One region of the Streptomyces cynarae genome, then DNA from elsewhere that is predicted to be linked to it. Evidence: riboswitches for the same ligand, from Rfam matches in the RefSeq annotation. Region 1 holds a riboswitch; the other holds the start of a gene.
What was found. A riboswitch is a leader RNA that binds a small molecule or an ion and turns the genes downstream of it on or off. The one in region 1 is predicted to bind glycine.
Positions count from the first base shown of each region.

Region 1 (7,466 bases):
GGGGGATGATGCCCAGGCAACGCGATCGATAACGTCCCTGTTGCGACCGTCACCCGCTACGCTGGAGGCGGCGCACGGCCGGGCACATTCACGAGGCATGGAGCAGGACGCAGTTTCACGGTGCAACCGTGTCGTGAAAAACGCCGACGAGAATCAGCCGACCGCTACGGACAAGTATTCCGAGGTCGCCGCGCTGACGCCTGCGCAGGATCGGGACGAACCCCGCTTATCGCCGACCGGATATCACCTTGCCGACATAAGCGCGTCGTTCCGATGAAACAGCGCATGAACACGTGTCGTATAAACTTTGCGCACGGGGCAGAGAGTTGGCGCTCACGGTTCGGGCCCTGTCGTCAAAGCGCCGCCATTCGTCCGGGCTCGGTTACCCCCTTCCCTCCCTCTGACCCCGAGAGCAGACAGCGCCGTCCGCCCGCCCACCACGCCCTCGCGCCACCTTTGCCTGTCGAATGAGAGGCGACCCACCATGCAGCTGCATGTCCCTCAGGCTCCCGCGCCCGCTCTCCGCTCCGTCCTCACGGCACTCGGTTCCCCCACCGCGGTCCGGGAGGCTCCCACTCCCTCCCTGCGCACGGCCCAGGGACCCGCGACCCCCGAACTTCCGCTGCCCGTCCATGTCCTGGACCGGATCACCCCGGCCGGCGCGGCCACCCGGCTCGCCGGGTGGCGATTCCTCATCCGCTCCGGGGGCCGCGCCGTGGCCGCCGCCGAGACCATGCTGACGCCCGACGGCTGGGCCTTCTCGCACTTCTTCGAGGGCCCGTACGTCGCCGCCACCGAGCGCGCCGTGCTCCAGGCGGAAACCTCGCTGACCGAGCCCTACCAGGCCCGGCTGCTGTCCGTGCCGGAGCTGTACATGCTCACCCTGTGGCTGCACGGCGACTGCACCGCCGACGGCGCGACGGGCCACCCCGCCGCGAACGACCTCCTGGTGCCGCTCGCCCCCGCGCCGCCCGGCATCGCGGCGCACCGCCCGCACCGCGTCGCCGACCTCCTGCCGATCCTGACCCTCCGGATCACCCGCACCCCGCTGCTCGGCCAGCCGGCATAGCTTCCGGGTCTCCTCTCACCGTGCCCTGCGGCCGTCTCCGGCCGCGGGGCACGTCGCATGTTCGGGCCGTCGAACGGCTCCCGTCCCCTTCGCTCGTTCGTGCCCGATCACGCTCGTACGAGGGACGACGTGCGGGTCGGCCCGTACTGACTAGCCCCTTCCGGCCACCCCGAACCATCCGAAGTGACCCTGCGGTCGGGCTGAACCGTCCGGGCGGGGGACGCGTCATGAACCTGTGAGGAGCGGTGCTGCGAAATCCCTGCGGATCGACGCCCGTGGGGCAACACTGGGTTCCTGACCGACGTATCACCGACGGGGGGCGGCGATGAGCGACACCACGAGCCGCAGGACAGACACGACAGCCATCTCACACATACCGACAGAGCGAGAGATCCCCACCACCATGTGCCAGCACCAGCCACCGTGCCCGACCGCCGAATCCGCCGACCGGGAGTCCGCCCGTCTCGTGGCGCACCACCCGGAGCAGGGATGGAGCCTGCTGTGCAACGGCGTGCTCCTTTTCGAGGACACCGGTGAGCTTCTGCCGGACGGCCAGATCATCGCCCCGCACCGCCCGCTGGGCACCGACCAGGTGATGACAGCCGCCTGAGCGCGCACCAGGGCATCCGCTGCCCTGACACACGAGGGGCCGGCCGGAGACACATGCTCCGCACCGGCCCCGACGCATGTCCGAGGGTGATCAGTCCTCGTAGGCGTCCAGCGGCGGACAGGAGCAGACCAGGTTCCGGTCACCGAAGGCCTGGTCGATGCGGCGCACCGGCGGCCAGTACTTGTCCGCGGTCGACACACCGGCCGGGAAGACGGCCTCCTCACGCGTGTAGGCGTGCTTCCACTCCCCGCCCAGCGCCGCCGCCGTGTGCGGCGCGTTGCTCAACGGGTTGTCCTCCGCCGGCCACTCGGCCGAGCCGACCTTCTCGATCTCCGCACGGATCGCGATCATCGCGTCGCAGAACCGGTCCAGCTCGGCCAGGTCCTCGGACTCGGTGGGCTCGATCATCAGCGTGCCGGCCACCGGGAACGACATCGTCGGCGCGTGGAAGCCGTAGTCGATGAGCCGCTTGGCGACGTCGTCCACGGTCACACCGGTCGCCTTGGTCAGCGGCCGCAGGTCGATGATGCACTCGTGCGCGACCAGGCCTCCGGGGCCGGTGTAGAGGACCGGGTAGTGCGGCTCCAGACGCTTGGCGATGTAGTTCGCGGACAGCACGGCCACCTGCGTGGCGCGCTTGAGGCCCTCGCCGCCCATCAGCCGGACGTACGCCCAGGAGATCGGAAGGATGCCCGCGGAGCCCCACGGGGCGGCCGAGATCGGGCCCACGCCCGTCTGCGGACCGGCCTCGGGCTGCATCGGGTGGTTCGGCAGATACGGCGCCAGGTGCTCGCGGACCGCCACCGGGCCGACGCCCGGGCCACCGCCGCCGTGCGGGATGCAGAACGTCTTGTGCAGGTTCAGGTGCGAGACGTCGCCGCCGAAGTGGCCCGGCTTGGCGAGGCCGACCAGCGCGTTGAGGTTGGCTCCGTCGACGTAGACCTGCCCGCCCGCCTCGTGCACGGCCGCGCAGATGTCGGCGACGTGCTCCTCGAACACGCCGTGCGTGGACGGGTACGTGATCATCAGCACCGACAGCTCGTCGCGGTACTGCTCGATCTTGGCCCGCAGGTCCTCCACGTCGATCTCGCCGTCCTCGGCGGTCTTCACCACGACGACCTTCATCCCGGCCATGACGGCGCTGGCGGCGTTGGTGCCGTGCGCGGAGGACGGGATGAGGCAGACGGTGCGCCGGTCGTCGCCGTTGGCGCGGTGGTAGCCGCGCACGGCCAGCAGACCTGCCAGCTCGCCCTGGGAGCCGGCGTTGGGCTGGAGGGAGACCTTGTCGTAGCCGGTGACCTCGGCGAGACGCTCCTCCAGCTCGCGGATGAGCGTGAGGTAGCCCTGGGCCTGCTCGGCGGGCGCGAACGGGTGCAGCTGGCCGAACTCGGGCCAGGTGACCGGCTCCATCTCCGTGGTTGCGTTGAGCTTCATGGTGCAGGAGCCCAGCGGGATCATGCCCCGGTCGAGCGCGTAGTCGCGGTCGGCCAGCCTGCGCAGGTAGCGCAGCATCGCGGTCTCGGAGCGGTGCTGGTGGAAGACCGGGTGGGTGAGGTAGTCGTCGCTGCGCAGCAGGGCCTGCGGGAGCGCGTCCTCGATGGTGGCGTCCAGCGCGTCGATGTCGCCCCCGACGCCGAACGCGGTCCACACCGCGCGCAGCTGGGCCCGGCCCGTGGTCTCGTCGCAGGCGGCCGAGACGTGGTCGGCGTCGACGAGGCGCAGGTTGACGCCGTTCTCCCGGGCGGCGGCGACGACCTCGGCGGCCCGCCCCGGAACCCGGGCGGTCACGGTGTCGAAGTAGGCGCCGTGGACGACCTCGACCCCGCCGGCCGTCAGGCCCGCGGCGAGGACCGCCGTGTACCGGTGGGTGCGCCGGGCGATGTTCCGCAGGCCCTCGGGCCCGTGGTACACGGCGTACATCCCGGCCATCACGGCGAGCAGCACCTGAGCGGTGCAGATGTTGCTGGTCGCCTTCTCGCGGCGGATGTGCTGCTCGCGCGTCTGCAGGGCGAGCCGGTACGCCTTGTGGCCGTCGGCGTCCACGGAGACTCCCACGAGCCTGCCGGGCAGGCTGCGGGCGAACTTCTCGTTCACCGCCATGTAGCCCGCGTGCGGGCCGCCGAAGCCCATCGGGACGCCGAAGCGCTGGGTGGTCCCGACGGCGATGTCGGCGCCGAGCTCGCCGGGCGACTTCAGCAGGGTCAGCGCGAGCAGGTCGGCGGCGACGGTGACGAGGGCGCCCAGCTGGTGGGCCTGGTCGATGAGGGGCTTGATGTCGCGTACGGCACCGGAGGCGCCCGGGTACTGGATCAGTACGCCGTTGATCTCCCGCTCGGCGACCTCGGCCGGGATGCCGGCGCTGAGGTCGGCGACGACGACCTCGACACCGGTGGGCTCGGCGCGGGTCTGGATCACGGCGATGGTCTGCGGCAGCGCGTCCGCGTCGACCAGGAACAGGCCCTTCTTGTTCTTGCCCATGCGCCGGGACAGCGCCATGGCCTCGGCGGCGGCGGTGCCCTCGTCGAGCAGGGAGGCGCCGGAGGTCGGCAGGCCGGTGAGGTCGGCCACCATGGTCTGGAAGTTGAGCAGGGCCTCCAGCCGGCCCTGGGAGATCTCCGGCTGGTAGGGCGTGTACGCGGTGTACCAGGCGGGGTTCTCCATCACGTTCCGAAGGATCACCGGGGGCGTGAAGGTCCCGTAGTAGCCGAGACCGATCATGGAGTCCAGGACCTGGTTGCGGTCGGCGAGGGAGCGCAGCTCGGCCAGCACCTCGGACTCGGTGCGCGCGCCCGGCAGGTCGAGGGCGTCGGCGTTCTTGATCACATCGGGCACCGCGGCGGCGGTCAGCTCGTCGAGCGAGCCGTAGCCGACATGCGCGAGCATCTTGGCCCGCGCCTCCGGGTCGGGCCCGATGTGGCGGTGCTCGAACGGAGTGCCCTGTTCGAGCTCGGAGAGCGGAATGCGCTGGGCGGTCATTGCGGAGGCCTCCTGGTCTGACGCGACCTTTGAGGGGCACCACGGCGCGGGTACCCCGACGGCCTCCCCCTCTGTCATCTCGACCTGAGAGCTTCACCGGTCCGCCCGAAGGCTCGCCGGCTTTCACCGTCGGTGAGAGCGGAAGCCGTCGACACCCGCCCTGCTTTCCAGAGTGACCTCGTCCGTGCGGTACCTGGGCCTGAGAGATTCCGGGGAGGATTTGCTCCTTCGGCGCCTCCGGATCGCTCCGGAGGACTCTCCCGCACGGGGTCAACGGCCGCTTGCCAGACTACCAGCGAGGACGAGTCGGCAGCCTGCGCGGGAATCTTCAAGTGGCCGCCTTCCCGAATGTGCTCTTTCGTAGTGCTTACGGATGGGTTGCGACCAGTTGGAGGGACCGTGCAGACCGACATCGATCCGCGGAATCTGATCGGCCGCAAGGCGTTCGACCGCAATGGCCACAAGATCGGCACGATCGACGAGGTGTACCTCGACGACGCGACGGGTGTACCGGAGTGGGCGGCGATACGGACCGGCCTGTTCGGCAGGGACGCGTTCGTCCCCCTGGAGCCCAGCGAGCTGGTCGAGGGCGCGCTGTACGTCCCCTTCGAACGCGCCCTGATCAAGGAGGCCCCCGACTTCGGCGTCGGCCGCCACCTGTCCCCCGAACAGGAACTGCAGCTCTACCACCACTACGGCCTGGACGTCTCGGCACCGCCGCCGCCGGACCGTGACTTCGGCCGTTTGGCGGGGTCGGACGAGGCGTGATGCGTCGGGGGCAGACTTCCGTGCCTGCTCGCCGGTGTCAGGCGCCCGTGCCCGTGGGGGCCGGACGCTCCGCGATCTCGGGGACGTCGAGCACCAGGGGCAGCGGGTCCGCCGGCTCCAGCTGAGGGTCGTCGACGCTGAACGTGCGGACCCGGCCCGGCCCCGACTGCGGTGTCTCGAACCGCACGGTCACCCTGCCCAGCCCGCTGCCCTGCACCCATCCCGGCCCGTACTCGCCATGACGGACGTCGTGCCCCGCGAGCCAGACCCGCTCGGGTGGCGCCGCCTGCTCTTCGGCAAGGGGCTCCTCCGCCTCCGGCCGCTCCTCCGCCGTGGCCTCCCCCGCCGCCAGGTGGGCCTGCGCGAACAGGTCCTCCTGTGTGTAGTCGGCGAGTCCGCTGACCCCCACCCCCAGCAGCCGCACCCCGCCGGTCGTGTCCACGGGCTCCAGCAGCCGCGCCGCCGCCTCCCGCACCACCGCCTGATCGTCCGTGGGCCCCCTCAGGGTCTCGGACCGGGTCAGGGTGGAGAAGTCGTACCTCCGCACCTTCAGCACGATGGTCCGCCCCGACAACCCGGCGTCCCGCAGTCTGCGCACACACCGGTCCGCCAGCCGCTGCACCTCCAGGCCGATCCGCAGCCGGTCGTGGATGTCGACGTCGTACGTGTCCTCGACGGACACCGACTTGGCCTCCCGCTCGGCCACCACCGGCCGCTCGTCGTGCGCCAGTGCCATCGCGTACAGCGCCTGCCCGTGCGCCTTGCCGAGCAGCCGTACGAGCTCGTCCTCGCCCGCCTCGGCGATCTCGTCGATCGTGGTGATCCCGGCCCGCCGCAGATGGTCACCGGTCGCCGGACCGACCCCCGGGAGCGTGCGCACCGGCATCGGACCGAGCAGTGCGCGCTCGGTACCCGGTCGTATCAGCGTCAAGCCGTCCGGCTTGGCCTGCTCCGAGGCGATCTTGGCGAGCATCTTGGAGGCGGCGAGCCCCACGGACCCCGTCAGCCCGGTGACGGCCCGGATGTCCGCGCGCAGCTTCACACCGACCCGTCGCGCCGACTCCTCGTCCCAGGCTGCTCCCCCGGCCTCCAGATCCACGAACGCCTCGTCCAGGCTCAACGGCTCCACCAGCGGCGACAGGCCCCGCAGCAGGGACATCACCTGCTCGCTGATCCTGCGGTAGATCCCGAAGCGCGGCACCAGATACGCGGCGTTGGGCGCGAGCCGGCGTGCCTGGGCCATCGGCATCGCCGAGTGCACCCCGAAGACGCGCGCCTCGTACGACGCCGTGGCCACCACTCCGCGCGGCCCCAGCCCGCCCACGATCACGGCCTTCCCGCGCAGGCTCGGCTTGGCTGCCTGCTCCACCGAGGCGTAGAAGGCATCCATGTCGAGGTGCAGGATGGTCGGCGCGGTTCTCACATCTCCGATGCTGCCCTACACCACTGACAGTGCGGCCCCGCCGCGGCCGGCCTCTCAGACGGCCCGGTTGCGCCGCCGCGCCAGCTCGTCCGCCGGGTTGTGGCCCACGATCGTCTCGCCCGTGTCGACACGTTCACCGTGCAACTGCGACAGCGCGTTCTCCACGTCCCGCCACACGACGCCCACGGCGATGCCGAAGATGCCCTGCCCGCCCTGGAGCAGGGCGTGGACCTCGTCCGGGGACGTGCACTCGTAGACCGTCGCGCCGTCGCTCATCAGCGTCATCCGCTCCAGGTCACGGAAACCCCGCTCCCTGAGGTGCTGGACCGCGGTTCGGATGTTCTGCAGGGACACTCCGGTGTCGAGGAAACGCTTGACGATCTTCAGGACGACGACGTCGCGGAAGCTGTACAGCCGCTGCGTCCCCGATCCGTAGGCGGGGCGCACGCTAGGTTCGACCAGACCCGTCCTGGCCCAGTAGTCCAGCTGCCGGTAGGTGATGCCCGCGGCGGCGCACGCCGTGGGGCCGCGATAGCCGATGTCCTCGGAAGCCGCCCCTCCGCCGCCCGGCACGGGCGTCGGCCGCTGAGGGGCGGAGCCGGCCGCGTTGCCGTGAAGCC
Region 1 covers NZ_CP106793.1:1,571,968-1,579,433, forward strand. The annotation lists gene N8I84_RS07470 (hypothetical protein) at 485-1,069, shown strand; gene N8I84_RS07475 (DUF5999 family protein) at 1,473-1,679, shown strand; gene gcvP (aminomethyl-transferring glycine dehydrogenase) at 1,770-4,655, opposite strand; glycine riboswitch at 4,833-4,928, opposite strand; gene N8I84_RS07485 (PRC-barrel domain-containing protein) at 5,055-5,423, shown strand; gene N8I84_RS07490 (DNA polymerase IV) at 5,461-6,846, opposite strand; gene N8I84_RS07495 (MerR family transcriptional regulator) at 6,901-7,466, opposite strand, start outside.

Region 2 (7,466 bases), 4.5 Mb from region 1:
GGGTTGCTCATGGCCTGAATTCTCCTGTACGCGGGGGAGTGGTGGTGAAGGGAGTACTGCTGGAGACGTGCGTGAGCACGGCGGAGGTGCGCGGGATCACGTCACCTGTCCGCCGAGTGCCTACTTCTGGCGCTTGTAGAACGGCAGTGCCACGACCTCGTGCGGCTCGTGGCTGCCCCGGATGTCCACCCCGACCCCGGGCGTGCCCGGCGCGGAGTGTGCGGCGTCGACGTACGCCATCGCGATCGGCCTGCCCAGCGTGGGGGAGGGCGCCCCGGAGGTGACCTCGCCGATCACCTCGCCGCCCGCGACGACCGGGTAACCGGCCCGCGGCACGCGGCGGCCCTCGGCGACCAGGCCGACGAGGACGCGGGGCGGGTTCTCCTGAGCACGGGCCGCGGCCTCCTCCAGCGCGGCACGCCCCACGAAGTCGCCCTCCTTCTCGAACTTCACCACCCGGCCGAGCCCGGCGTCGAAGGGCGTCAGCGAGGTGCTCAGCTCGTGCCCGTACAGCGGCATGCCCGCTTCCAGGCGCAGCGTGTCGCGGCAGGAGAGCCCGCAGGGGGCCAGACCGACGGGGGCGCCCGCCTCGGTCAGCGCCTGCCACAGCTTCTCGGCGTGCTCGGGCGCGACGAACAACTCGAAGCCGTCCTCGCCGGTGTAGCCGGTGCGCGCGATGAGGGCGGGGACGCCCGCCACCGTGCCGGGCAGGCCGGCGTAGTACTTCAGGCCGTCGAGATCGGCGTCGGTGAGGGACTTCAGGATGCCGGGCGACTCGGGGCCCTGGACGGCGATCAGCGCATACGCGTCCCGGTCGTCGCGCACCGCGGCGGCGAAGCCCGCGGCACGCTCGGTCAGCGCGTCGAGGACCACCTGGGCGTTGGAGGCGTTGGCGACGACCATGTACTCGGCGTCGGCCAGCCGGTAGACGATCAGGTCGTCCAGGATGCCGCCGTCCTCCCGGCAGATCATGGTGTAGCGGGCGCGGCCCACGCGGACGGAAGCGATGTCGCCGACCAGCGCGTGGTTGAGGAACCGGTCCGCCTCGGGCCCGGTCACCGTGATCTCGCCCATGTGCGAGAGGTCGAACAGCCCCGCCTTGGTGCGGACGGCGACGTGCTCGTCGCGCTCGGAGCCGTACCTGAGGGGCATGTCCCAGCCGGCGAAGTCGGTCATCGTCGCGCCGAGCGAACGATGCAGGGCATCGAGCGCGGTGCGGCGCAGGGGGCTACTGCTCATCGGTTGTGCTCCCAGGGCGTGGGTCCCCCCGCGCGAGCGAATTCGAGCGTGGGGGAGGGCGAGGTCGGTCCTCCCCATCTGTCATCGGAACCTGAGAGGTTCGCCATGAACGCCCGCACGGCGGGTCGTCACGGCTTGCACCTTGGGTGGAGCCACCGAGAAGCGGCCCGCTTTCCAGATGTGCCTCGCCCGCGCGGTATCGGGGCCTGAGAGATTCAAGGGAGGGACTTGCTCCTTCGGCGCCCGGGCCCACGTACGTACCCCGTACGTCCCCGGAACTCTCCCGCGCGGATTCAAGCGGCCGGTATGCAGTTGGCGCGCACATCATTGCACGCCTCGCCCGATCGTGGCAGGCCGCGTGGGCATCCGGCCCGGGACCGCCGGCGTGACCGGCTTCCGGACGCATCTGTGACCGGCTTGTGGCAGTACGCGAACGCCATCGGGGGAAACCGTCCATTACCTTCTCTTTACACTCGGCGGGGATGGGACTTCCTGACCGCAAGGGAGGACGATCACGGTGGACAGGACGACGGCGTACGCCATGACCACGGGCATCGCGGTACCCCGGCAGCCCGGAGCCCCGGCCCGGGAGGCGGCGCGCCGGTGCCGGCGCCGGTGGTCCGCGACCTGCGCGACCGAGGGGGCCACAGCCCGTACGGGCTCACCTTCGGCGCCCGCGACCTCGTCGTGGTCACCGGCCTGCCCGGCAGCGGCAAGTCCACGCTCATGCGGCGCACGGTGCGCGGCGCCCGCGTCGACTCCCAGGACACCCGCGACCGCTGGGACGCGCGCCTGGCACGCTTCCTGCCGTACGGGGTCTACCGCCCCCTGGTCCGCCTCGCGCACTACGCGGGCCTGCGCCGGGCCCTGCGCGCCGGCAGCGGAGTCGTCGTGCACGACTGCGGCACCCAGACCTGGGTGCGCACCTGGCTGGCCCGCGAGGCCCGGCGCCGAGGCGGCACGCTGCATCTGCTTCTGCTCGACGTCACCCCCGACACGGCCCTGGACGGCCAGCGCGAGCGGGGCCGAGGCGTCTCCAGGTACGCCTTCCTGCGCCACCGCCGCGCCAATCGTCATCTGCTGCGCGCCGTCGAGCGGGGCAGGCTCCCGGAGGGCTGCGGCTCGGCGGTCCTGCTCGACCGCGACGCGGTGGACGTGCTGCGCCGGATCGACTTCGCGGACCGCCCGGAAGGAGCGGAATGAATCGCGCCGCCTTCCTGCGCCACCGCCGCGCCAATCGTCATCTGCTGCGCGCCGTCGAGCGGGGCAGGCTCCCGGAGGGCTGCGGCTCGGCGGTCCTGCTCGACCGCGACGCGGTGGACGTGCTGCGCCGGATCGACTTCGCGGACCGCCCGGAAGGAGCGGAATGAATCGCGCCGCCCGCGCACCCGTTAGCCTTTTCGCCACACCAGTGGTACTCGGCAGGCGGTAGGCAGATGGACATCCCGGCGGACCTTCCCGCGGACTTCCCGGCACAGGCGCACCCCCATCCGCACGGCGGATGGCCGGGCAACGAGCTGGAGGAGGTGCTCTCCGCCTCGCTCGGCATCCCCTCGGCGGGCGGCCGGATCGTCGAGGTGCTGGGCCGCAGCTTCCTGTGGGTGCCGCTGCCGAACGGCGGCGGCCCGCACAGCGGCCCCCTCGACCTGCCCACACTGGACATCGAGGGACAGGCGTACGTCCCGGTGTTCAGCTCTGAGGAGCAGTTCCGCCACGCCGCCGGCGGCCACATGTCGTACACCATCGCGCCCGCCGCCGAGTTCGCCCGCGGGCTGCCCCCGCAGGTCGGCATCGCGGTCAACCCGGGCGGCGTGGTCGGCATACCCCTGCCTCCGGAGGCGGTGGCCGAACTGTGCCGCGTCGGACGCACCCCGCTGGACGGCCCCACGACCGGCGGCCGCGTCCGACTCTTCGAACCGGACTGGCAGGACGACCCGGTGGACTTCCTCGCCGCCGCGTCCGCCGAGTTCGCGGCGACCGGCGTGGTCCTCACGGCACGCCGCTGCCTTGCCGCCGTCGAGACGGCGGACCCGGTGCTGTTCGTCGGCGTGGAGCTCTCCCAGTGGGAGGGCGACCTCCGCACCCTCCCCATGGACGCCCTCGGCCGCGCCCTGGCCAAGGTGGCGGTCGAGTGGCCGGTCAACCTGGTCCTCCTGGACGTCGCCCAGGACCCGGTGGCCGACTGGATGAGAGAGAAGGTCCGGCCGTTCTACCAGCAGGGGTACTGAGCAGGGCGCTCCGTCAGGGGCGCCCCCTCAGGGGCGCGGGGCTGTGTCGATATACGGCTCCGCCGCGTGGGCGCGCCCAGCCACGAACGAGCCGCACCCGCCGGCCTGCAGCAGAGCCCGAGCTCTTGGGCGCCCGCGGCCGGCGGCAGCCACCGCGCACCGGCTGTCAGCGGACCCACCTAACCTGGTTTCATATGCGGAGCACATCGTCAGCGAAGGGGCGGTAAAGGGTGAGCGGGGTGAGCGCGAGCGGCACCACGGCCGGCCAGGTCGAACACATGCTGCGCCAGGTGACGCCCGGGCGTTACGACGCCTACGAGGCGCTCCTGCGCGCGCTCGCAACCCCGTCCACCGGCAGGGTCTGGATGCTGCTGTGGCACGGCCAGGCCGGCTCACCCGACGCCCAGTACGCGACCATGGAAGTGGACGGCAACGGCTACGCGCCGTGCGTCACCTCCGCACAGGAGCTTTCGGCCAGCGGCTGGACCCGCTCCTACGAGGTGATCGACGGCGCCGACGCGGCCCGCGCCCTCTACCCCGGCCACTACGGCCTGTGGCTCAACCCGCACGCGCCCGGCGGTGGCGTCGGCATCCCCTGGCTGGACCTGCGCCGCATCGCCGCCGGCCTGGAGCACCAGCCCGCGGGCCCCCTCAGGCTGTCCGAACCGGCCATCGAGATCCCACAGTTCTACGCGCTGCTCACCCAGAACGCCCACCGCACGCCCGCCGTGCGCTCCCTGCGCCGCGCCTGGGTGCAACCCGCCCTCGGCGCCCCGTACTTGGCGATCGGCCTGGACGTCTACGACACCTCACCGCCCGCCGTCGACTCGGTGCGGGCGATGATGCAGCAGTCCGTCACGGCCGTCCCGGAGGGCCTGCCGGTGTCGACGGTCGCGCTGTCCGACGAGGACGACCCGGTGGCGATGTGGCTCCGGGTCAACTCCCGCCCGTTCTACGACCGCGAGGCCCACGCCCCGGCACCGGCCCCCGCGGCGGGCGGCTACGGCTATCCGCCGTTGCGCGGGGCGTACTGACGTCCGTACTTCCCGGGCGGAGGACTTGGTTCGGTAGCCGGAGCTCTTCTTCGCGCGTAGATGAGGGTGGATGGTCCCTCTCTCGCGTGAAGTGTCCTAATTTGCTGGTGTCCGCACCGCGTTACCAGCTGTCCGGATAACGGATCTCCCCAGTCCGCATCACGTTTATGCATCCTTTCTTTGCCAAGTCTGGCCACTGATCGCCGAAGCATTGAAGACTCCGGCTTCAAGGGGTTCGCCCCTGTGTACGACGGACTGATTCATGCCGCCACCGCGGCAAGTGCGGGCCGGCCACCGCCGGTTGAGAGGGGTCCCTGCCAGATGACGGCACCATTGCACGAGCCGACTGCGGAAGCGGCCCCGGGGGCGGCCGAGGAAGCAGCAGCTGCCGCCACCGACGCGAAAGCCGTTCAGGGCCGCTCCCTGGGACGGATCGCCTGGGAGCGTCTCAAGCAGGACAAGCTCGCCCTCACGGGCGGCATCGTCGTGCTCGTGCTCATCGCGGTCGCCCTGCTCGCGCCCGTGATCTCCAACCTGGTCGGGCAGGATCCCGACGCGTACCACGAGAACCTGATCGACCCGCTCTTCGGCACCCCCAAGGGGTCCCTGGGCGGCATCAGCGGCGATCACCTGCTGGGTGTCGAGCCGGTCAACGGCCGTGACATCTTCGCCCGCATCCTCTACGGCGCGCGGGTCTCGCTGCTGGTCGGCTTCCTGTCCGCCATGGTCGCCGTCATCCTCGGCACCGTCCTGGGTGTCCTGGCCGGCTTCTTCGGCGGCTGGGTCGACTCGATCGTCAGCCGCGTCATGGACGGTCTGCTCGCCTTCCCGCAGCTGCTGTTCACCATCGCGCTGGTCTCCGTCATGCCGAACAACATGCTGGGGCTGACCGGCTCCAGCGTGCGCGTGTTCGTGATGATCCTGGTCATCGGCTTCTTCGGCTGGCCCTACATCGGACGCGTGGTTCGCGGCCAGACGCTCTCGCTGCGTGAGCGCGAGTACGTCGAGGCGGCCCGCTCGCTCGGCGCCGGGCGCCTCTACATCCTCTTCAAGGAGCTGCTGCCCAACCTCGTCGCGCCGATCATCGTGTACACGACAATGATGATCCCCACCAACATCCTCACCGAGGCGGCACTCAGCTTCCTGGGCGTGGGCGTCAAGCCGCCCACGGCCTCCTGGGGACAGATGCTTTCGAGCGCGATCGACTACTACGACTCGGACCCCATGTACATGGTGGTCCCGGGCGTGGCGATCTTCATCACCGTTCTTGCATTCAACCTCTTCGGCGACGGCGTGCGCGATGCGCTGGACCCGAAGGGCTCCCGCTGAACTGCCGTACCCGAAGCTTCCCGTGGCACCTGCACGGGGTCTCTCATCAAATCCGGAGGATCCGAGATCGTGACTACCCAACGCACCTCAGGGCGGCGCAAGCAGGCCATGGCCGCTGCCGCCGTGGTCGCCGCGCTGCTGACCACGGCGGCGTGCGGCGGCGGCAACGACGACAACAGCGGTTCGAAGAACGGTGCGGCCGGCTTCGACGCGGCGAACAACAAGGTCGCCCAGGCCTCCCTGGCCAAGAAGGGCGGCACGCTGAAGTTCGGTGGGGCCCAGGACGCCGACTCGTGGGACACCACGCGCGGCTACTACGGCTTCGCCTGGAACTTCATGCGCTACTACAGCCGCCAGCTCGTCACGAACAAGACGGAGCCCGGTAAGGAAGGCGCCAAGCTGACCCCGGACCTCGCCACCGGGCTCGCCAAGGTCTCCGACAACGGCAAGACGTACACGTACACGCTGCGTGACGGGATCACCTGGGAGGACGGCAAGCCGATCACCTCCAAGGACGTCAAGTACGGCATCGAGCGCGTGTGGGCGCAGGACGTGCTGTCCGGCGGCCCGACCTACCTGAAGGACTTCCTGGACCCGGACGGCAAGTACCAGGGCCCGTACAAGGACACGTCCGCGGACCACCTCGGTCTGAAGGCGATCGACACGCCCGACGACAAGACGATCGTCTTCCACCTGCCCAAGGCGAACGCCGACTTCGAGGAAGTGCTCGCGCTGACCTCGGCGTCCCCGGTCCGCCAGGACAAGGACACCAAGTCCAAGTACGCGCTGCACCCGTTCTCCTCGGGCCCGTACAAGTTCCAGTCGTACAACCCGGGCAAGGACCTCACTCTGGTCCGCAACACCAACTGGAAGCAGTCCTCGGACCCGATCCGCAAGGCGTACCCGGACAAGATCACCGTCCAGTTCTTCTCCGACGCCAACCAGCTGGACCAGCGTCTGCTCAACGGTGACATCGATCTGGACATCAACCAGACCGGCATGTCGCCCCAGGGGCGTACCACCGCCCTGAAGGAGCACAAGGCCAACCTGGACAACCCGGTCTCGGGCTACATCCGTTACGCGGTCTTCCCGCAGAGCGTGAAGCCGTTCGACAACGAGCACTGCCGCAAGGCCGTCATCTACGGCGCCGACCACGTCTCCCTGCAGACCGCCCGCGGTGGCCCCGTCGCCGGTGGTGACATCGGCACCAACATGCTGCCGCCGTCCGTCCCGGGCGCCGAAGGCCAGAAGTACGACCCGTACGAGCTCGCCGGTGCCAACAAGAACGGCAACGCCGCCAAGGCCAAGGAAGAGCTGAAGGCCTGCGGCCAGCCCAACGGCTTCAGCACCACCATCGCCGTCCGCAACAACAAGCCGGTCGAGGTGGCCACCGCCCAGTCCCTGCAGGCGTCGCTGAAGAAGATCGGCATCAACGCCCAGATCGACCAGTACGACGGTTCGCAGACCACCGGCATCATCGGTAGCCCCGACAACGTGAAGAAGAAGGGCTACGGCATCATCGTCATGGGCTGGGGCCCGGACTTCCCGACCGTCCAGGGCTTCGGTCTGCCGCTGTGGGACAGCAAGTACATCCTGCAGAGCGGCAACAACAACTACGCCCTGATCAAGGACAAGA
Region 2 covers NZ_CP106793.1:6,068,721-6,076,186, forward strand. The annotation lists gene gcvH (glycine cleavage system protein GcvH) at 1-11, opposite strand, end outside; gene gcvT (glycine cleavage system aminomethyltransferase GcvT) at 121-1,239, opposite strand; glycine riboswitch at 1,308-1,423, opposite strand; glycine riboswitch at 1,424-1,535, opposite strand; partial or broken gene N8I84_RS27670 (AAA family ATPase) at 1,757-2,442, shown strand; gene N8I84_RS27675 (hypothetical protein) at 2,439-2,609, shown strand; gene N8I84_RS27680 (enhanced serine sensitivity protein SseB) at 2,676-3,467, shown strand; gene N8I84_RS27685 (enhanced serine sensitivity protein SseB C-terminal domain-containing protein) at 3,707-4,501, shown strand; gene N8I84_RS27690 (ABC transporter permease) at 4,823-5,830, shown strand; gene N8I84_RS27695 (ABC transporter substrate-binding protein) at 5,900-7,466, shown strand, end outside.
Region 2: linked by a shared signal. The riboswitch ahead of gcvT (glycine cleavage system aminomethyltransferase GcvT) and the one ahead of gcvP (aminomethyl-transferring glycine dehydrogenase) in region 1 are both predicted to bind glycine.